DNA from 2 places in the Methylophilus sp. 3sh_L genome. Region 2 is predicted to be linked to the other one. Evidence: predicted binding sites of a transcription regulator. Region 2 holds the regulator's gene; the other holds the start of a gene.
The links. The regulator FNR, encoded in region 2, switches genes on or off when oxygen is low (the NO sensors DNR and NnrR bind a similar motif). The targets are predictions, from matches to a motif close to TTTGATNTANATCAAA.
Positions count from the first base shown of each region.

Region 1: a site for FNR is predicted at 4,980-4,995, ahead of ACIDF8_RS11815 (OmpW/AlkL family protein). Genes of this name have one in related genera too.

Region 1 covers NZ_JBKOUF010000006.1:95,311-106,704, forward strand. The annotation lists gene ACIDF8_RS11795 (GGDEF domain-containing protein) at 1-734, shown strand, start outside; gene ylqF (ribosome biogenesis GTPase YlqF) at 778-1,728, opposite strand; gene ACIDF8_RS11805 (DUF481 domain-containing protein) at 1,890-2,861, opposite strand; gene ACIDF8_RS11810 (class I SAM-dependent methyltransferase) at 3,262-4,092, shown strand; gene ACIDF8_RS11815 (OmpW/AlkL family protein) at 4,216-4,917, opposite strand; gene ACIDF8_RS11820 (hypothetical protein) at 5,134-5,445, opposite strand; gene ACIDF8_RS11825 (succinylglutamate desuccinylase/aspartoacylase family protein) at 5,678-6,733, shown strand; gene ACIDF8_RS11830 (DUF3526 domain-containing protein) at 6,757-8,022, opposite strand; gene ACIDF8_RS11835 (DUF3526 domain-containing protein) at 8,019-9,425, opposite strand; gene ACIDF8_RS11840 (ABC transporter ATP-binding protein) at 9,422-10,132, opposite strand; gene ACIDF8_RS11845 (TonB-dependent receptor) at 10,129-11,394, opposite strand, start outside.
Region 2 covers NZ_JBKOUF010000001.1:941,750-953,143, reverse strand. The annotation lists gene hrpA (ATP-dependent RNA helicase HrpA) at 1-181, opposite strand, end outside; gene ACIDF8_RS04805 (hypothetical protein) at 885-1,304, opposite strand; gene ACIDF8_RS04800 (DNA ligase) at 1,327-2,169, opposite strand; gene ACIDF8_RS04795 (sulfite exporter TauE/SafE family protein) at 2,294-3,010, opposite strand; gene hemN (oxygen-independent coproporphyrinogen III oxidase) at 3,020-4,405, opposite strand; gene fnr (fumarate/nitrate reduction transcriptional regulator Fnr) at 4,642-5,361, shown strand; gene ACIDF8_RS04780 (hypothetical protein) at 5,393-6,247, shown strand; gene ACIDF8_RS04775 (FixH family protein) at 6,327-6,548, opposite strand; gene ccoG (cytochrome c oxidase accessory protein CcoG) at 6,641-8,086, opposite strand; gene ccoP (cytochrome-c oxidase, cbb3-type subunit III) at 8,104-9,000, opposite strand; gene ACIDF8_RS04760 (cbb3-type cytochrome oxidase subunit 3) at 9,031-9,168, opposite strand; gene ccoO (cytochrome-c oxidase, cbb3-type subunit II) at 9,180-9,806, opposite strand; gene ccoN (cytochrome-c oxidase, cbb3-type subunit I) at 9,817-11,253, opposite strand.

The DNA of each region.
Region 1 (11,394 bases), on a different contig from region 2:
TCATGCTGGCTGAGCAGTCGGCGCTGGACCGCTTTGCCGAGTGGACGATTCATGCCTATCTGGTGAGCTTTGTGATGCTGGCGATGACTTCAGTCCTGAATTTGCTGTTGCTGGTGATGCATGTGAAGGCGCAGGCGGGCTTACAAGCCATCGCCACGTTAGATGGGCTGACCGGCGTACTCAACCGCCGTGGGCTGCAAGAGGCGGCTGCGCGCATGCAGGCTGTTTCGCAACGGATCCAATTGCCGATGGGCATGTTAATCGTCGACCTCGATTACTTTAAGAAGGTGAACGATGTCTACGGGCATTTGGTAGGAGACGTGGTGCTCAAATCTTGCGCCGGAACCATCCGGGCCGCCTTGCGTGGCGGTGATGTCATTGGTCGTTACGGCGGCGAGGAGTTCTGCATCCTGATGCCCAATACCGGTGAGCAGGAAGCCATGGTGCTGGCTGAGCGTATCCGCCGGATTATTGAAGTGACACCGGTCAGTATCGCTGGTGTAGAGAGCATGAGTAGTGAAACCCAGGCGATCAAGTGTACTGTGAGTGTGGGGGCAGTAAGTTCAGAAACTGTAGGCTATGTGATTGATGCCATGTTTGCGGCTGCTGACCAGAATCTGTATCGCGCCAAACAAAATGGCCGTAACCGCATTATGAGTAATATCGACCAGGTGCTGAATAAAACCACCAGCACGGTTAAACCAGCTAAACGGCATGCCAGCGTCATTGCCTAGAGCGAGCCATAGGCCACGCTAGTGCATGTTGTGAAAAACGCAGCTAGTCTTGCTCTGTGTCCTGCTCTGACTTTTCTTCACTGGATGCGCCTTCTTCTCTGGCGGCTTTTTGTTGCGCAGCCGCTAAAGCCAACATCTCGGCACGGCTTTGCGGGGATTCCAAACTGACGCGGCCAATCGCACCACTGCGGTAGTCGGTCAGCAGGGCCATGGCTGTGCGCTCCATATCCCACTCGCCATCATTGCGTTTATAGCTTCTACGCTTGGCAATCGCCTCCAGTAAGTCTATACCATCTATTTCGGCCACATTGAGCTTCATGACGTCCAGCTTGTAACGGGTGTTCATGAGCGCAGGATATTGTTTTAACAATACATTGCCCAAAAACTCAGCTACATCTTCATCAATGACCGCATTGCGGCCAATCGCATGGCTGGCCGCCAGCATATACCCATCTGAAGTATGTTCAATTTTGGGCCACATCATGCCAGGTGTATCGGTGATATTGAGGCTGTCACTTAAATCAAAGCGTTGCTGGCTTTTGGTCACGGCTGGCTCATCGCCGACTTTGGCTGCACGGCGGTTGAGCAGGGCATTCATCAGGGTGGATTTCCCCACGTTAGGAATCCCCATAATCATCATGCGTAAAGGTTTAAGCGGTGTGCCCCGATGCGGCGCCAGTTGGCGGCACAGGCCAGGGATTTTTTTTGCATCCCCCGGTTTTTTACAGGAGAGGGCAACCGCTTTGGTATTGGGTAGGCTGTTAAAGTAATTCAGCCAGGCTTGTGTGATATTCGGGTCTGCCAAATCGGCCTTGTTGAGGATTTTAAGGTTAGGCCGTTGGCGGAAATTGCGCATTTCCTCAATCATGGGGTTATGGCTGGCGGCGGGGACGCGCGCATCCAGCACTTCAATGACAACATCGATGTGTTCCAGCGTTTCTTCTGCTTTCTTGCGGGCAGAAGTCATGTGCCCCGGAAACCATTGTATCGCCATATTTTTGCTCCATCCTTAACTCAAAAAATACGGATTCAATGTCTCAGCCGTACCTAAGATCGCGGGATCATATTGATTTTATAAGCAATATGATCCCGCGATCAAAACGTTATTTTAACATTTAAGCGGGCCAGGACTAAATCTATACACGCAGGACAGGCTTATTTCCAACTGTAGCCTAGAGTAAACAGGGCGCGTGTATCGCCTTTGCGTCTGTCGTCGACCGGACGGCTGTCGTAGTTATAGTCCACTTGTGTGGAGGCGCTCAAACCAAAAATAAAGGGGAAGCGTAAGCCAGTTGAACTGTACAACAGGATTTGCGAAGGGGTTCTCGGCGTATAAGTAAGCTCATGACGGTGGAAGGCCTGCACAAAGGAGTCGAACAGGTATTGGTTATAGTTAACCGCCCAGCGCAGGGCTGCATGATTTTCGTCGTGTTCTTCGTAATAATCCTGGGTGATGTATGAAAGACCGCCTTCCAGTGACAGATTACGTTTTTCACTTTCAAAAAACTGGTAACCGGTACCCACACTGTAGGTGCTACGCAAGCGGATATCCCGGAAACGGTCTTTTTCCTGAATCGTGTTGACGTAGCCATACCATTTTTTTGTAAAAAAGTTATCGTACTGACCGCGGACCCGCGCGTTATTCTGCGTTTGCTGATCATTGTCTTCTGCCCAGTAGTAGTACCCCTGCACCGTGTAACGATTATCAAACCCGCGCAATACGGATTCACCGTTAAACTGCATATTGCGGTTAGTACTATTGCCATTGTTAAAGGCGCCACCCAGACTCATGTTGCCGGTCCAGACATAACCTTCGCCTATCAGGTCCACCGTAGGGTTGATGTAGTGAATTTCACTCAGTTCAGTGTCCACCATCGGTGTATTGGTCTCTTCATCGAGGATCACCTGGCCATCCGCTGAATGGATCAGGCGCCCATTCACGATGCTGCCATCCGAAAGTTGCATCAGGATAGGCTTATCGGCATCAATACTTTTGATATCATTCCAGTTGATTTTAATTTCATCAGCATAAGCGGTTTTAAACGTGAGCTTGTTTGAGATTTTTACCCCCAGCGTGCCGGTGATTTTGTCTCCATTTTTGAGCCATACCGTATCTGCGAGTGCCATATTCATCGTCATAAACCACGTGAGCCATAGCGCCAGGCAAATTGACCAGAGGCGAAATGATGGCGAGCCTGAAGGAGGTCGGTAGGGCTGAAAAAGGCATGATTGCGGCATAGGTACTACTCCCTGAAACGATTGAACAACTGCGCTGCCGGGCAGCGGATTGAGTGCGGCTTGTTAGCGGCAAAGGGTGGGTGTTTTTTAATAAAACTTGCTACCCTGTATTAAACATGATTACAAAAACAGCCTGTGAGTTCCCTCAATCCTGTATATCATAGGGCTACCGCTGCTGTTTTTAATCTGCACCAGGGCTGATCCTGTTCACGCTCGCCATCTCTCAATGGTGCTGTGCAACCATTGAACTGTTAAACTGGCATATTCAGATTTTAAAGCACTCAGAAGTATGGTCCAAACATTATTGCCGCCCGAGGTCAAGCCTGGCCAGTCTGTAGCCTTGTTGCAGGCCTTACATATCCTGACCCGTGACGGTAAACTCAATCAGGACAGTCGTCGCAAGCTCAAGCAGGTTTATCATCTGGTGAACTTTATTGAGCCGCTGATGCAGGCGGTGATGGCAAAAAATGCTAATCCCACATTGGTCGATCATGGCGCTGGCAAGTCCTATCTGGGGTTTATTTTGTATGATTTATTGCTCAAACAACATGATACAGGGCAAGTAATCGGCATCGAAAGCCGGGGCGAGTTGATTGAAAAGTCGCGTCAACTGGCGCAAGCCTGCCAATTTGAGCGTATGCAGTTTGAGCATTTGACCGTCGCCCAAGCCATGCAGTCCGCGCAATTGCCGGAACAGGTTGATATTGTGACGGCCTTGCATGCCTGCAATACTGCCACCGATGATGCGATTGCGTTTGGCTTGCAAAAGAAAGCACAGTTCATGGTATTGGTCCCTTGTTGTCAGGCCGAAGTGGCCGAAGCGCTAAGGCAACATAAGGCTGAGGCTTTATCAAAAACCTTTTTAAGTGAATTGTGGCGTCATCCCATCCACACCCGTGAGTTTGGTAGCCAGGTGACCAATGTATTACGTTGCCTCGAGCTGGAGGCACATGGCTATCAAGTGACTGTGACAGAATTGGTAGGGTGGGAGCATTCGATGAAAAATGAATTGATCATTGCCAAATATACTGGCCAGCATAAACGCAGTGCACGTGAACGCGGATTACAGTTGCTGGAGCAACTGCATCTCACCAGTCTTGCCAGCCGGTTTAATTTTTAGCAATCATTTTTTAAGCGCTGATTGACCAAGTGCAGATAAAAAAACCTCTGACACTGGGAGAGTATCAGAGGTGAATGGAGCTAATACATTGCCCCAGGGAAGAGACGTTATGCGCTTTGAGTGTTAGAAGCGCTTGCCAAAGCCCAGGCTGATCACCCATGGATCAATATCCAGGTCATCAATTTTTGTCCAGGCATTGCCGTTGAGCGGGTTTTGCATTTTGACGGTGGTATTCATCCAGATGTATTTCACATCGGCGTTCAGCATCCAGCCATCTTTGAGGTTCACATCCAGGCCTGCTTGCAAAGCTGGGCCAAAGCTGTCGCGGTCAATTTTAATTTTTTGACCGGCTAATGGGCCTTGGCGCAGGTCCAGACGGCGGTCCAGCATAAAGGTTGCGTTAATGCCGGCACCTACATAAGGGTCAAAGGTTTGATCAGGGTTAAAGTGCCATTGGGCGGTCAAGGTCGGGGGCAATGCATCAATGCTGCCCAATAATTGATTAGGCACGGTAGAGCCTGGCTCTTTGGTAATACTCACATCATGCTTGGAACCCAAGGCCAGGATCAGTTCTGTCGCAATGTTTTTGGTCCAGTAGTAGCTGATGTCCAGCTCAGGAATAGTATTGCTGTCAGCCTTTAATTCTGCACCGCTAGACATCGCGCCTGCCGCAATATTTTTGTTTACATATTTGCCCAGATCGCTACTTTCGTTCGGGCTGATATTGGTGGCACGCAGACGGACGACCCAGTCGCCTTGCTCTGCCTGAGCATTGAGGGCTGGCAATAAAGCAGCCAACATTAAACTGATTGCGGTTTTTTTCATTGTGATCACTCCATTAGTGCATTGAACTTGGAGCCATTGTAGGTCTGCAACTCATGTCAGGTATTGACGCAGGTCAACTTGAAATGATTTGGCAATCGTCGTTGGAATGGTGCAATGTTTGGCCAGGTAAACCTTAGTTACCTAGGCAGGTTTTAGAGTAGATAAAAGAACACCAGTCCGCAGACTGGTGTTGGGGTGGTGGGACAGTGAATGAAATTAGTAGTCGGTACGCTGTTTCCAGGCCTCATCCAGCAATTTGGATTTTTGCTCAAAAATTGCTTTTTTTGCTTCCAGGTCTTTTTCGGTCTGGGCTTTTTCAGCCTGATATTGCTTCAGTTTTTCTTGCTCTTGCGTCAGTAGCGCTTGTTGCCGCTGGATTTTCTGCTCGATATCGCTCAATTTGCTCATGGCATCGCCCACGGCATCACGGGCACTGGCGGCTTCTGATTGTTCATTGCTGATATTGCGTGCGAAGGCAGGCTCGCTTAAGGTCAACATCAAAAGAGCGGTGAGGGTGAATATATGCATGCGGGACTCCATTAAAAAGCGGTGTAACAATAAGCCATAAATTAGAAAGCAGATCATAGGCGTTTAAATCATGTGCATCAATCTTTTAGTAAGACCTGTCAGCGATTAGTTTCCCTAGCCTTGCCATTTAACGGTTAACACAGCCATTGCTGTTAGTGGATGACTGCTGATCTAACGCTTTACAGGTATGGCTTAATACGCAACAATGTTGCACATTATTGAGGAGGAAAAAATGCGTTTTTGCTGGGTTTGCATGCTGTGGTTGTGTTGGGGAAGCGTGCATGCAAGGGAAGCCTTTGAATTGGCGGGCAAGCAACTTGCGCCAGGCACCGTCTCGTCATGGACGATGACCGTGGCGTCAACGGCGATCCCAGTGACGGTGATTCATGGGCAAACGCCAGGACCGGTATTGACCCTGACAGCAGGCATCCATGGCGATGAGTTTCCTGCGATTCTTGCCCTGCAGCAATTGCGCAAACAGATACAACCCGAACACTTGAAAGGCACCGTGATTCTGGTTCATTTGGCGAATCTTGAGGGGTTTCATGCGCGGCGTATTGCGCTCAGCCCGGTGGATGAAAAAAATCTGAATCGTGTGTTTCCCGGTAGCGAACAAGGCACGCTGACTGAACAAGTGGCCGCTTTTCTAACGGCACAAGTCATTAGCAAAACCGACTACCTGATCGATATCCATTCAGGCAGTGCCAACCAGCATTTATTGCCACATGTGTATTCGCCGGTGTCGCATGTGCCAGCGCTGGATGCCAGAACACAGCAGTTTGCTGAGAGTCTAGGATCGCCAGAGATCGTGCTTTATGATGGCAGGCCGAATGATCCTGATCATTCCATTTCTTACCCGAATACGGCACAGACCCGGGGCAAGCCTGGATTAACACTTGAAGTCGGGCAGTTTGCACAAAGTGATGCCGCTTTTGTGACCATGATCATGCAAGCGTGTGCACGGGCCATGCATGGCTTGGGGATGACTGATGCGCCAGAGACCATAGTTATCAGCACACCAGACACCGCACAGGTGGCCTCGCCAATTCACTATTACAGCAAACTGATTGAAGTACGCAGCACGCAAACCGGCTTGTTTACGGCTAAATCCAGCATCGGCGATTGGGTATCAGCGGGGCAGGTGGTAGGCGAGGTGACGGATTATTTTGGCGACAATATTGAAACCTTGCGCGCGCCCGTGGCCGGGCGCATCTTGATTCAAAATGCCACGCCACCGATACGCGCAGGCGAAGTCACCTTATCCATTGGTGTGTTGAAGACGCATTAGCCATTAACGACAGGATGCGGACTTTACTTACCAGCATCGTCTGCGCCAAAGACGGGCATGGACTCGAGATCTTTGCGGTTTAATGCCCGCTCCTCAAACAAGAATGGATAGATGGCTTCACGTAGGTGGGTGTGAAATTGCGCTATCTGCTGTCTGTGTACAAGCAGATGGCGAACATCGCTGCATGCGACGGCTTCCAGTTGCGACTGCGCCCAGACCGTGGGCAACCACCCCATCTTTGTTGTCGCCTCTGCCCTTAGTTGTAAGGCGCGTGTCCGTGCAGCCACTTGTGCTTGCAATTGGACATCCCCCATATGCTGAAAGGCGTAGTACCATTTCCAGTGAAAGCGGCCTGTGACGGGCGGCGTGTCTTTCCATTGTGGATACAAAGCGTAGAAGGGTTGCAGCGTCTCATCTTTGGGTAAATCCCAGGCGCCATGCACTAATTGCCGATGCTGCATGGCCAACTGGCTACCGTCTTGCAAGGGATAACGGGCGTGCAGCCATAGCTGACAAAGATTCGGTAAGACCACGCATAACATGACCCAAATGCTGCTCAGTAACATGGCATTGAAGTTGGCGTTGAGTGCCCGTCTGCGCAGGCTGATTGCACTACACAATGCAGACCATAAAAACGTGTATAAGGCTGTAATGGTCAGCACGTGTAACAGCGGTGACCAGGAAAGCGAGTGTAGCCAGGCAAACAGTAAAACCGGCAATATGAAGACAAGCGTGACAAGCAGCCAGCGGCATAACACGCGTTTAAGCCAGAACTGGCCAGGCGCTTTTACCAGGCTGTGCAAAAACAGTAAACGTTGCGCCTGTTGCTCGCTCGCTTTCAGGTCATGCAACAGGGCGATACAGAGCAAAGGGGCAAAAAATACCAGCAAAAATGTGTAATCAAAGGTCCCCAGCATCACATATTCAGGGTGATGTGACTCCCCATCGTAAAGCTGGCTCTGCAAACCGAGTAAACGTATCCGTTGCACATACGGCACTACCAGCCGGTTGCCTAGCGCAATAAAGCTCCATTCGCCAGGTTGGTAATAGACATTGTGGAACAGGTAATAGCCAACTTCGCCTGCCTCCAGGGTCCCTTCATGGCTGAAGCGCTGGATAAAGTCCTGCTTGCGCAGGATCTCTTCCTGTTGCGCATGCTGGATCTGGGACTGGATATGATGGATATTTTGCCAGCCATTTAACAGGCTAAAACTAACCAGTAGTAGGCTTAGCCAAAGTAACAGCGTCATGCTGCGTTGCTTGAGCAGCAGGGTGAGTTCATGTTTCATAGTCGGTGCGAAACCCTCACAAGCAAGGAGCCGGGCAGTAACAGCCAGCCAATTAACACCAGAAAAGCTGCAGTCAGGCTGGCATGGCTGACGGCCATCGGTGGCAGATTCACCGGAGGGCGGGGGGCCTTCTTCCACAAATCTGCAGAAACACGCGTGTTCTTATCGTCATGCTGATCCACTTTGTAAGTGTGGATCTGGTTCAGATATTGGATTAATTGATATCGCCGGGCTTCAGACTGCCGGATAAAAGCCTGGTGATGTGGCAAGTCATTGCCGCTAGCCGCCATTTGTATATATTGCAGCGCCAAGGCCGGTGTCAGCCATAACCAGTGCCGGATACTTTCATTCTGTTTTGCCAGCTGCGAATCATGTAGTGCCTGTTGTTCGCGGTAGACTGCTGTGGTCAGACGCTCGCCTTCCTGCATTAGCAGGCCATTGTAGTTGACAGGCAGCTCTTCCACGCTACTGACATGATACTGGTCGAGAATGCTTTGTTTAAAGGTGGCAAAATGCGGATCGTCAGGATTGTGGCTGTCGCCTATGCTTTGCAGCTTGGTTTCCGCATGGAATTCAGCCTCGACGCGCGGTTGTGTGGGATAGGCGATCTGAGCCAGATTTGCCAGCCCGCGCGGGAAAATAATGCAGATACAGACCCAGCACAACAATAAAGTCAGCAAGGCACTATGCAATTGCCGGCTGTACCAGGACACGGTGACGACCAGCAGACACCAGCCGCCAATGTACAGCACTTGCGCCAGCAACATGATCCCCAGCCTGGACCATAACTGATCACTGTGCCAGCTCCATGCCAGCGTCAACAGTGCCTGCAGGCACAAAAGTAACAGCAGCGGTAAAAACAATGCCAGCCATTTTCCGGCGGCAATTACCCAGCCAGGCGTGCCATTGCCACGCATGAAGGCCAGGATGCCGGTGATTTTATCGGCAGTGACGGTGGCATAGGCAATCATGATCAAAAACAGTGGCATCCACCATTGCACAATCATGGCCGGTGTAATCAATGAAAAGCGGCCCAGCGTAGTGGCTTCAGTCGCCGGGTTGAAGTTGGCACTGTTCAGGCGATGTGCTTCCAGATACACCAGATGGCCAGACTGGTCGAGGATGCCGGGTTCGATCACACTGAGCGGATGGACCGGTTTGGCGACGAAATCGCCAAAATGCGAGACCCTGTGCGGGTGACGGTCGGGTTGCGATTGCCAGTCATGCTGGCTACGCGCCGTCACCTCGGCCACCGTCTGTGCATGATCTTGCCAGTGGTGATGGGCGGCCAGGGCGGCAATGCCCCACAATGTCACCAGCACCATCAAAAGCAATGCCGGAACCCGTGCATGCCATAACCTGCGCCATTCATTGCAGGAGATTTTCCAGATCAATGCGCTCATACTTGCCCCTGGTACAGCTTTTTCAGGCTATCCACTGTCAGTGCTGCTTGGTCCAGAATTACCGCTTGCAACTGGCCATTGGTCAGCATCAGCAAACGGTCAGAAAAACCAATGGCAGACAACACATCATGCGTGACGACCAGCACGCCCATGCCACTTTCTTTGCATTGCACAATCAGTTGATTTAAATCTTCGGTCGCTTGCGGGTCCAGGCCAGAGTTAGGCTCATCTAGTAACAGCAATGTTGCCTGTTTGGCCAGCGCAAATGCCAGCATCACCTTTTGTTTCATGCCTTTGGAATATTCACTGCAAGGCCGATGCCAGGCTGTTTCCGGTAAGCCAGCCATGGTCAGGCAGCTGGCAATATCCTTTCCATGATCTATATCGGCCAGGCTTAAGAAATAACGGATATTCGCTATCGCAGAGAGATGTCCGTATACGGCAGGGTGCTCTGGCACGTAGGCAAGGTGCGATAGCGCCCGCTGGCGGTCCTGTGCGATATCAATGCCGGCAATCAGGATATTGCCTGTTTGCTCGGCGTTGGCATGTAGGCCTAAAATACTTTTCAGCAGCGTTGATTTACCGGCGCCATTGCTGCCCAGTACAGAGACGACTTCACCTGCCTGTAAGTTGAGCTCAAGCTGATTTAAGATTTTACGTTTGGAAAAGCTTAGGCTGAGCTGTTGAATCGATAGCAATGCAGTCATAAAAAATCCACCGTTGCTGTGAGCATAAAGTTACGGCCAGCACCGGGGGCGAAGTTAAGCTGGTTGGTCGCACCTGTGGATGAAAAGTCATACACATACTCATAGTAGCGATCAAAAATATTATTGGCTAACAAGCTGACTCGGCCCCAGTTGGTTTTGTAGTCAATATTGGCATTGGTCAGGGTATAGCCGCCATATTTGCCGCCTTGATTACTTTCATTGACGTAGTAGTCGCCTTGGCTATCCACGTGAACACGTGCAATCCAGTTTGCATTGGGCACAAACTGCAGGCCCAGCGAGGCAGTGTAAGAGGGGATGCTGCGGACCGAGTTATCCTTGAATTGCGGGTGTAATGCATCCGGTTTCACGATAATGGCCTCTACCCGTGACACATTGCCCCAAAAGTGCCATTGCTCGTCTAACGCATAGTCAAAACTGGCATCGATCCCTTGCCTGCGGGTGGCGCCGATGAGTTGGTTAAAGTTGTCGATATTAATAAATTCGTTTTCAGCTTTTTGTTGCCAATAAGAAAGACGCGTATTCAAAGCAGGATGCCACTGGCTCTTGAGTCCTAATTCCCAGCCATCGTTGATCGCAACCTTGACGTTGGTCGGGCCATTGGTGCTATAGAGATTAAGGTTAACGCCAGTGGGTGTTTGAAAACTGCGTCCGGCATTTACAAATAAAGTTTGCTGCGCACTTAGGTTAGCAAATAAGTTGAATTTGGGCTGTACGATGGTCTGGTTATCCAGCATGCGTGTCCTGAGCGTGCTGCCATTAATCACAAACTGGTTTCTCGGGTCGCTGTTCAAATAATCCACCCGATAGGCCAGGTTCCAGCGTAACCAGTCCAGCGGCGTGTTTTCAAATTTGGCGTAAATGCCTTGTGCCGTGAAGTCGTATTGGGCATTACGCCGGATAGTGGTCAAACGTTGACGGAATTCATCGACATGCTGGTGTTCAATATCGTAGCCAGTTTCAAAAGCCCAGCTGGGATTGATTTTCCAGTTTAACTTGCTCACCAAACCGATCGAAGTCTGGTCTTCCAAGCGATGTTCTAGGCCTGGGGAACCAAAAAAGCGGACATTGCGTTCACGATCAAAGTTCTGCCAATAAGCTTTCAGGCTTAAATCGAGATCGTTATTAAAAAAGTAATCGTAATGCAGGCTTAAATGCTTGAATTCTTTCTCACCGCTGTCGTTGAGTGCATTGGGCGCTACGCCTCTGCGGTCATCACGCGCTTGTTCTTTAGACATAAACCC
Region 2 (11,394 bases):
CCGGTAACTCTGGCGGGTAATCAGGCTGAGGCAACGCCGCCTGGCGGGCTTGCAATCTTTGCTGCGAAGCTTGCACCTTATGTGCGATATCAACCAGAGATTTATCGACAGGTTTGTTTTGTTTAAGCGCGTCACGCAACTGATTCAACCGGCGCTTGAGCGGAAAGCGGTCAGCCAGCATGCACTGGGAGAGTTGTTTTTCGAGTTGGCTGATGAGTTGGATGGAGGAGACAGCGGTCATAGGGGGGTGATTTTATCATGGCATGCGAATGGGGATGCAGCATGACGGCTTACATCTAGCTTAAGATTTACGCTCGTAGTCAGATTTGTTGGGCTTTTTGCTTGCAAGGTCTGTTCTGTTTATTGTGCGCCAAGTGTTGACTCGATGAGTGACTTTTCGCCTTTTCGGCGAGTTCCTTTTCTTTGCTTGTACAAAGATAAAGTAACCAAAAGAAAGTGCACCCCAGCTTCCGCTTGTTTCCTGCGCTACTCGGATTGGCGGGCGGCCATCGAAACTCGCCCTGACAAGCCACAGACTTCGTGGCTTGTTGCGGAACTCGGACAGCCGATGGCCGAGTACTCCCGCCAACCCTGTGTTGCTCGGCGCGGCAGATGGGGACCCCGGAACACCATGCGACTGCCATTGTTGGCGGATTGAATAAAAGCATTATTTTTTTGAACGGTCCAAACTTCTACGCTCGTAGTTTGGCGAGACAAATCCCATTCCATCACGCTGAGTAGCGGAGACAAAGTAAGGGAGCCGCCAGGCCGTGATGGCTGGGGGCCCTCTTCTTTGGTTACTTTCTGTGGGGCAAGCAACAGAAAGTAACTCGCCTAGAGGCGAAACCAACGCTACACAAAATACTTGAGCCTTAAAACAAAAATTACTTCCTCACGCACTCCTCGACTCCCGTATTGCCACCTTTAAACCCAGGCTCAAAATAAAACTTCCTAAAACTCAACTGCCCCTTGGCATTTTTCTTAAATTCGGCAATCCCGGTTCCATAATCATGCGTCTTGCCACCATATTCGCCATTTTCCATCGGCAAGGCAAAATGCATCGCCGCATGCATGCCGTGCGCGGCGGCGTGGCCTTTATAAGTGCCATAGTCCGGCACAGCCAGTTCAAAATCATAGCTGGCATCCGCGCCTTTACTGTGCTCTGGGCGCAATTTCATGGTGACTGTGCCGGTGTATTTGCCTTCATGTGCATCGTCACCGGTACAGCTGTAAACACCGCTTAAATCCAACGCATAGGCGTTCATTGCAAAACATGTGACTGCGAGTCCAAGCATCCATTTCATTGTGTGATCCTTTCTGTTTCAATTATTCCGGTGGCCGCACCCTTAAAAAGCGGGCAAATTTTGGTTTGCCGTTTTTGGTGAGGTCGCGATAGGTAAACGTCACCTGGCTGCCGATAGGCGGTGGATGTGCCCGGTCAGCATCTTTAAAGCCAGTGCCAAGTTTGAAGCGTATGCCTTGCGCGGTTTCGACCACTAATGCACCCATTTTACCTTGGTATTTGCCTTTGCCGGGCACGTAGGCAAGGACTTTGGCTTCAGCATCCAGATGCGGCTTGAGTTTGAGCAACACGTGGCTACGGCCAGTCAGGTAAGGCGCATCGGCTTGATGCAACATGAGGCCCTCACCTTTATGCGCCACTACCCAGTCCAGCGTGCGCTTGAGCGCGGCGGTATCTGCTACGCGGAACTGTTTGATGGCTTTGAGGTAGCGGCTAGGGTGACGCTGGGCCAGTTGCTCGATTTGCCGGGCGCGTTGTACAAAGGAACCTGGTGCTGTGGGTAATTCAAATACATAGTAGGCGACGCGGCGCCATTCTGCTTCATCTGGCTGAGAGCGGCGTACAGTGGCAGAAAGCCGTTCGAATTGCGCGCGACCCATCCACAACTCGCCATCAAGCGCTTGTTTGGGGAAGTCTTTTACAAACCAGGCCGGAGCATGAATAGGATGCCCTTGGCGACTGATCAGTTGTTTGCCATCCCAGACGGCGCGTATGCCATCCAGTTTTTCACTGACCAGGTAATCATCGACATGGAGGCCGTCATGATAGACCTGGGCCAACAATATTTCTGGCACTTGCGCATAGGCTGATGTCAAATTGTGGCTGATCAACCACAGCCAAAAACAGATACGTAGCCATCGCATCATCGCCCCTCCCGAATGTTAATTTAATTTAACAATCGTAAGTTAGCGGAATTTAAGGGCGTAGGCAATACAGGGGGGTGAATCAGTCCAACTTGCGGCTGCGACTCAAGCCAATGATTGGGCACGGTTATAACAACTGGCACCACAGTTTGTCGTGATGCATGACATCCATCCACAGCGCTACCAGGCTGAGGGCAATCAGCAAGCCACCACTCAAGCGCATGCCTGCCGCCTCACTAAACCAGCGCGGCAGACTTTGCTGGCCAGCGCGCCAGAAAAACGGCGCCAAGGCGAGGATGGTGGCGGAACCGGTGGCAAAAGCGATCATCACCAGTGCGCCTTGCAACCATTGCGATTGGAGTGAGGCCAGCATCACGGCCGAGTAAAGCAGGCCACACGGGAGTAAGGCCCAGACAAAACCCGTCAACAGGTAACCAAATTTGGCATGGGAAGTATGCTGCTTGATCCAGGCCCAGATCAATTGGGCCCGCTGCACCGCCCATTGCGGCTGTCGGCCGAGGATGAGCAGTAAGACGCCCCAGGCAAATATCAGCGTATGCGAGAACGTCCATAGCGGCTGAAACAAATGACTTTGATTAGATAACCAGGCTAAACCGCGCAAGGTTTCGGCTGCAATGGCACCCAGCAGGCCATAGCCCAGCATGCGTCCCAGGTAAAAACTCCAGGGGATGGTCTGGACGACTCGGAGAGGAATGGAACGCTGGGGACTGGCGGGATTCGGCGGCGTTTGCATGGCGCCGCAAGCTGCGCCACACATCAGCACACAGTGCGGGCCGCCTGCCAGCCCCATGACAAAAGCAGTCAAGAGTAAACTGGCTAACATGCCAGCAGTTTAAAGGATTTTGGAGAACCTTGCACGGTTGGCATCGTGCTGCAAATAGCGATCAAACACCATGGCGATTGCGCGCACAAAATACCAACCCATTTCAGTCACTTTAAGGCCGTCTTCTTCAAGCACCACCAGCCCTTGCTTTTCTTTTTCCGCCAGCTGTGCAATTTCGGCTTGAAAGTATTGCTTGAAATTGACCATGTAAGACAACTCAATGGATTCGTAACTCAACTCGCCATGGCACATGACTGCCATAATGACGGCACGGCGGATCAGGTCATCGCGGCTTAAGGCCAGGCCACGCACAATAGGGAGTTGGCCTTGATCGAGGAAGTCGTAATACTCTTCGAGGGTTTTGGCATTCTGGCTATAAGTAGCGCCCACCTTGCCAATCGCCGAGACGCCCAAGGCCAGGATATCCTGATCAGCCATGGTGCTGTAGCCTTGAAAGTTACGGTGCAACCTGCCCTGCTGTTTGGCAATCGCGAGCGGGTCATCAGGCAAGGCAAAATGATCCATGCCGATGAACACATAGCCCGCCAGCATCAGTTGCTGAATCGCTTCCGACAGCATTTGAATTTTATCCACAGCATGCGGCAAGACTGCCTGCAAAATGCGGCGTTGTGGTTTAAAGCGCGATGGCAAATGCGCATAACCGTACAGCGCGATGCGGTCTGGCCGCAATTGAATGATTTGGCTAATGGTCTGGCGGAAGGTCGCCGGCGTTTGTTTGGGCAAGCCGTAAATCAGGTCGGTATTAATCGACTCGAACCCCATGGCCCGCGCTTGCTGCATCAAGCTTTCCACCTGCGCATAAGACTGTACCCGGTGCACGGCCTGTTGCACATCGGCATCAAAGTCTTGCACACCAAAACTGAGACGGTTAAAACCTAGATCATGCAGATGTTGCAGGCGCTGCTGATTAACAGTGCGCGGATCAATCTCTATCGAGTACTCCCCTTCTTCTGCAAATGCAAACGCTTGCCTGAACATCTGCATGAGGCGTGTCAGCTCTTCATCACTCAGAAAAGTTGGCGTGCCGCCGCCCAAATGCAACTGGTTAACCGTTTGCTTTTTGGCAAATTTATCCAGGTGCAAATCCAGCTCGCGCTGCAGGTAATTGAGGTAAATCGCACCCTGCTCATAGCGCTTGGTGACGATTTTATTGCAGGCACAATAAAAACACAGCGAAGCACAAAACGGGATATGCACATACAGCGAGAGCGGCTGCGCCCAGTTACTGATATTGCGCTGCTCGGCAGCCTTCAGATAAGCGGCGGCGTCAAACGCCTCCACAAAGCGGTCAGCGGTTGGATAAGAGGTATAACGAGGCCCGGAGACGTCATAGCGCTCAATATGCTCTTGAGTAATCAGCAACGGGGAGTTCATGGTTTGTGGCAAATTCTTTCCTATCGGTATCCCGCAACTGGGCTTTACGGGTTGAGTGGTGCTACTGTGCCATAAACCAATGCAGGGCTTTTTGACGCATGTCAAATGCACGGGGTAAGGCCTGCTGCATAATGCGCCTAAATACAAAAGGAAGAGGCCCGCCCATGTTCAATGAAATCGCAACCGAAGAAGCGTATAATTCGTCGCATGTTCAACGTCAGTCAAGGACGCCTGCCATGCACGCAGAATCCAGTTTCAAGGTCGCCTGCTCCAATTGCAACTTGCGTGAGTTATGCTTACCAGTCGGCTTGAGCACGGAAGAAATGACCAAATTGGATGGCATGGTTGCCACCCGCAAAAAAGTCAAACAAGGCGGTCACCTCTACAGCAGCGGCGATGCCTTCACCACGCTGTACGCGATCCGCACTGGTTTTTTCAAGACCTGCGTCGTTTCTGAAGATGGCCGCGAACAAGTCACTGGCTTCCAGATGGCGGGAGAAATCATGGGGCTGGATGGCATTGTCAGCGACAAACATAACTGTAATGCGATTGCGCTCGAAGATGCCGAAGTCTGTGTGATGCCTTTCAATCATGTGGAAGACCTGTCGCGCGAAATTCCTGTGTTGCAACGCCATGTGCACAAAATTATGAGCCGCGAGATCGTACGTGAAAACGGCGTCATGATGTTATTGGCCAATATGCGCGCCGAAGAACGCCTGGCAGCGTTCCTACTCAATTTGCTGCAGCGTCTGCATGCCCGCGGTTACTCCAAGAGCGAATTGATTTTACGCATGACACGTGAGGAAATCGGCAGTTATTTGGGTATGAAACTGGAAACAGTGAGCCGCACTTTCTCCAAATTCAGTGATGAAGGCATTATCGAGGTCAAGCAAAAAAATATCCGCATTCTGGACCACGAAAAACTCAAAACCATTTTTAATGCCAGCACCTGCTAGCGGGCATTTCCCTGTTTTAACTGCCTAAGGGATGACACAGCCTTTAGCTCTGTTTCATAGCCTGCGCCAGGTAGCAGAACAACAAGACTGGCAGTATATTTACCCAGTCTGGTCCCGCCGTGCACAGGGCCTTTCGATTGGCATCAACCTGCATCCAAACCACTGCTGTAACTGGCATTGCATTTATTGCCAGGTGCCCGGGCTGCAACGCGGCGCCTCGCCTGAGATCGACATGCCGCGCTTGCAAGACGAACTCACTGCTTGCCTGGATTGGTTAACAGAACATCTGCCAGCGGCGTCACTTGCCGTGTCTGACTATGTACAGGATATTGCCTTTGCCGGAGACGGCGAACCCACCACCTCACCGCAATTTTCTGCCGCCTTAAGCTGCGTTCAACAATTATTAAGCCAGAAACCTGAGGCAGATCGTCCGGCGCGGGTCAGGCTGATTACCAATGGCAGCCAGATGCATCTGGCCACCACACAGCAGGCGATGCACGTACTGCAGCAGATGGAAGGTGAAGTCTGGTTTAAGCTGGATGCAGGCAATGACGCAGAGATGTTGACCGTGAACGACGCCCGCTTGCCCCTCAGCTTGCATTTGCAACGGTTAAAGGCTTGTAGCCAACTGTGTCCGACTTGGGTGCAAACCGCTGTGATGCAGCGGCGAGTGGAAAACAAGCTGGTTACGACGCCGTCACTAGACGGCTATATTGAAGCGCTACAGCCATTCAAAGAAAATATTGCAGGCATTTTACTATATAGCATTGCCAGAGCTAGCCAACAAGATACGCAAGCCAGCATTCAAACGCCAGATTTAAGCCTGTTACAGCGATATGCTGCAGCCTTACAAGCGCGTGGTTTCAACGTACGCGTCTTTGCTTAAACGCGTCCTCAAAAAAGCTTAACCTCTCATCTAAGAGAGGTTAAAAGCAAGCCTACACGTTTATGATGCAGTAGAAGAATTACTGCTCAGCAGGTTTCAGGCCAGTCTGCGCATGGTTACGTGCCTGTATCGCGGGTGCCATGGCATCGGTTTGGCCTGCTTGTGCTTGCGCATCCAGCGTCTTGTTGATTTCTATCCCCTTGCGGTAGTAATCATCAATGGCCGGATCCGGGTGGGTAATGGCCAGATACAAGGTGATGAATGAAGCCACAATCACAGCAGAGGGGCCGCCAATAATCATCCAGACATAAGGGTTCTGATACCACCGTTTTGGGTCAGTCCCTTGCGTGGCCGGTTTCTGCTGTGTTTGATTCTGTGACAAAGTCTGCTCCATTAATTACTCGGCACGATAAAGACCGATTTTTCTTTGACCGTTTCGCTGCTTTGTAAATCCGTCATTTCAAAAAAGATTTTGTGCGAACCGGCGCGGGTCACGCCATCAGGCAATTCCAGCTCAACGATCACGTTACGGGTTTCAAACGGACGCAAGCCTTTGAAATCCTGGGTATTATCATCTGCAAAATGCACCACCAAGCCATCTAAGCCAGTGACCTTCAATGTATAGTCATGAACCGCTTCGGTATCATTTTCAAGTTTGAGGTTGTAGACGTTCTCAATCATGCCTTCATCGGTGTAGCGGGACATCACCGCACGGTCACGCAACACATCCAGCCTGAAGTCTGGCTTGAAGTATAGGCTGACGATCATCCCTACGGTCAGCGCTACCAGAATCGTGGTGTAAATGATCACGCGTGGGCGGAGCAGACGCTGCAGCATTTGCTGACGGGTCCAGCGGTTGGTCATGCCGTTTTGCGTGGAGTATTTGATTAAACCCTTGGCATAGCCCATCTTGTCCATCACGTCATCACAGGCATCAATACAGGCGCCGCAACCGATACACTCGTATTGCAAGCCTTTACGGATATCAATGCCGGTGGGACAGACTTGCACACAGATACTGCAATCGATACAACTGCCCAGGCCATTGGCATTTTCGCCAGCTTTTTTAGAACGTGCCCCGCGTGGCTCACCACGGGCCTCGTCATAGGTCACGATCATGGTGTCATCATCAAACATGGCACTCTGAAAGCGGGCATACGGACACATGTATTTGCAGACCTGTTCGCGCATGTAGCCTGCGTTGCCATAGGTGGCAAAGCCGTAAAAACAAATCCAGAAGGTTTCCCAACCGCCCAATTGCCAGCTCAGGATGTTAGGCACCAGCTCACGGATGGAAGAGAAATAACCGACAAACGTCACGCCTGTCCACAAGCCAAAACAGATCCAGGCGAGTTGTTTGAGCGTTTTGCGCGTGATCTTATTCAGATTCCATTTACTGTCATCGAGACGCATACGTGCGATACGATCGCCCTCGATTTTATTTTCCATCCACATATAAATCTCGGTATACACCGTTTGTGGACAGGTATAACCACACCATAAGCGACCGGCAATCGCCGTAAACAGGAACAATGACAACGCAGAAACAATCAGCAAAAACGACAGGTAAATGAGGTCCTGCGGATGAAAGATCAGGCCGAAGATGTAAAAGCGTTTCGCATCGAGGTCAAACAGCATGGCCTGACGGCCATCCCATTGCAGCCAAGGCACCCCATAGAAAAACAGTTGGGTGGCCCACACCATAACCCAGCGCCAGTTGTTGAATAATCCGGAGACACTACGGGCATAGATCTTATCTGCGGACTTATAAAGTGATAAAACCACCTCCTGTTCAGGGATGGTGGTTTTATTCACAGCGTTTTGTTTAATATCGCTCATGGATTATTTGCATTCGCCTATTTGTTGGAAAGACCCCAAACATAAGCAGTCAGCAAGTGAATTTGCTCTGGGCTGAATTTTTCTTTCCAGGCTGGCATCACATTGTTTTTACCTTCGTGGATACGCTTGATAATGGCAGCTTCACCTTGACCATGCAACCAGATGTTGTCTGTCAGGTTAGGTGCGCCAATCGCTTGGTTACCTTTGCCTTCTGGACCATGACAAGCAGCACAGACCACAAACTTGTCTTTACCGGCATTGGCACGACCAGAGTCATGAATACTGCCAGACAAGCTCAATACATAGTTGGCCACGTTTTTCACGTCTTCTTCTGAACCTACCGCAGCAGCCATTGGCGGCATGATGCCGTTACGGCCATTGGTGATGGTCAACTTGATGGTGTCAGGTGCGCCACCATATAACCAGTCGTGATCAGTCAGGTTAGGAAAGCCGCGGCTACCCTTGGCATCTGAACCGTGGCAAGCTGCACAGTTGTTCAGGAAAATACGCTTACCGATATCACGTGCCTCAGGAATCTTGGCTACTTCTTCTACTGGCATGGCTGCGTATTTGGCATACAACGGTGCAATCTTCTCGTTGTTTTTGGCCACTTCAGCTTCATACTGCTTCACTTCTGTCCAGCCGAACTTGCCATTGTAGGTACCCAACCCTGGGAACAGGTACAGATAGCTCAAGCCAAAAATCACGGTAATGATAAACAAGCCTACCCACCACATCGGCAGCGGATTGTTCATTTCCTTGATGCCATCCCACTCGTGACCATTGGTGTTATCACTATCCAAAGGCACTTTGACGCGGCTTGCAAAAATCAGCAGACCGACACAGAAAGCAATCCCGCCCAAGGTAATGGTCGAAATCCAGATCGGCCAAAAACCATTTACAAAATCATTCATGATGTTTTCCTTAACCTTTCCGCGCAGTATTTAGTCTTGATCGAACGGCAGATTCTGCGCGTCCTTGAATTGCGCGGAGTTGCGATTGCGCCATGCCCAAATCAAAATTGCCACAAACAGGACGAAACTCAGTACTGTAAAAAATATGCGTAGTATGTTGATATCCATGGCGCGTCTCCTTATTTCAGGTGTGTACCCAACACTTGCAGGTAAGCCACCAGTGCATCCTGCTCGGTTTTGCCTTTGATTTCATCCCCGGCAGCCTTGATCTGCGCGTCGGTGTAAGGCACGCCAACTTTACGCAGCGCAGCCATATGGTCACCAATGGTTTTGTCGTCAACCAGGTTTTCTTCCAGCCATGGGTAGGCTGGCATGATGGACTCTGGAACAACATCACGTGGGTTGTGCAGGTGCACGCGGTGCCAGTCATCACTGTACTTGCCACCAATACGGTGCAAGTCAGGACCAGTACGCTTACTACCCCATTGGAACGGGTGATCGTAAACGTACTCGCCAGCGACAGAGTAATGACCATAACGCAGTGTCTCAGCATGGAAAGGACGGATCATCTGTGAGTGGCAGTTGTAGCAACCTTCACGCAGATAAATGTCACGGCCAGCCAATTGCAATGCAGTATAAGGCTCCAAACCACGGATAGGCTCGGTTGTGGACTTTTGGAAGAACAAAGGCACGATTTCGACCAGACCACCGAATGAGATCGTGATGAAGGTCAACACGATCAGCAGGAAGTTGCTGGTTTCAATTTTTTCGTGAAAGTTGCCACTATTGTTTTGATGCGTTGCCATAGTGAATTCCTTAAGCGTGAGCAACCACAGCAGGCACTTCTACAGTCGCCGCTTTGCCGTTAGTTGCTGTTTTAATTGTGTTCCACAACATGATGACCAGGCCACTCATGTACAGGAAACCACCCAAAGCACGTGTGAAGTAGTATGGGAACTTGGCTTTCACACTCTCAACGAAGGTGTATGCCAATGTGCCGTCAGCATTCATCGCACGCCACATCAGACCTTCCATCACGCCAGAGATCCACAGCGCTGCAATGTACAACACCACGCCAATGGTTGCCATCCAGAAGTGCACTTCAATCGCTTTCACGCTGTACATTTGTTTTTGACCAAACAAACGTGGGATCAGGAAGTACAGGGAACCGATAGACACGAAACCAACCCAGCCCAAAGCACCAGAGTGCACGTGACCTACGGTCCAGTCAGTGTAGTGAGACAAAGCGTTCACTGTCTTGATCGCCATCATCGGACCTTCAAAGGTACTCATGCCGTAGAAAGACAGGGAAACAATCAGGAAGCGCAAGATAGGGTCAGTGCGCAGTTTGTGCCATGCGCCAGACAGCGTCATGATACCGTTGATCATGCCACCCCAGCTTGGTGCAAACAGGATCAAGGACAACACCATACCCAAGGACTGTGTCCAGTCAGGCAAAGCGGTGTAATGCAGGTGGTGAGGACCCGCCCACATATAAGTGAAGATCAATGCCCAGAAGTGCACGATAGACAAGCTGTAAGAGTACACTGGACGCTCAGCTTGCTTAGGCACAAAGTAGTACATCATGCCCAGGAAGCCTGCAGTCAGGAAGAAACCAACCGCGTTGTGACCATACCACCACTGCACCATCGCATCTTGTACGCCGGCATAAGCAGAGTAGGACTTCATGAAACCAGCTGGAATCGCTGCACTTTCAACGATGTGCAACAAAGCCACCGCCAGGATAAATGCACCGTAGAACCAGTTAGCTACATAGATATGTTTCACTTTACGGATACCGATGGTACCGAAGAAGTTAATTGCATAAGCAATCCATACCAAGGCAATCAGGATATCGATTGGCCATTCCAGTTCACCGTATTCCTTACCTTGGGTATAACCCAATGGCAGGGAAATCGCTGCGGAAACAATCACCGCTTGCCAGCCCCAAAAAGTAAAACTACTCAATTTGTCGCTAAACAAACGTGTCTGGCAGGTACGTTGCACGACATAGTACGAAGTCGCGAACAACGCACAGCCACCAAACGCGAAAATCACTGCGTTGGTATGCAGTGGTCTCAAGCGGCCAAAAGAGGTAAACGGCAGGCCCAGGTTCAGCTCTGGCCACACCAGCTGGGACGCAACAATCACGCCCATCAGTGTACCCACAACACCCCAAACCACTGCCATGATTGCGAACTGGCGGACTACACTATCGTTGTAGGTCGCAGCCTTCACGGTTGCATTTTGCATGGATTTCTCCCAATGATTAAAACAAACACCCAACACTAAAAAAACTTCTAGTTGTTCACCCTGATCTTCTCAGAGATGTCACAAATTTGATTTGACTCACATCAATACTGCTCAAGAATCCCCGGTCCTGCTTGAGAATTC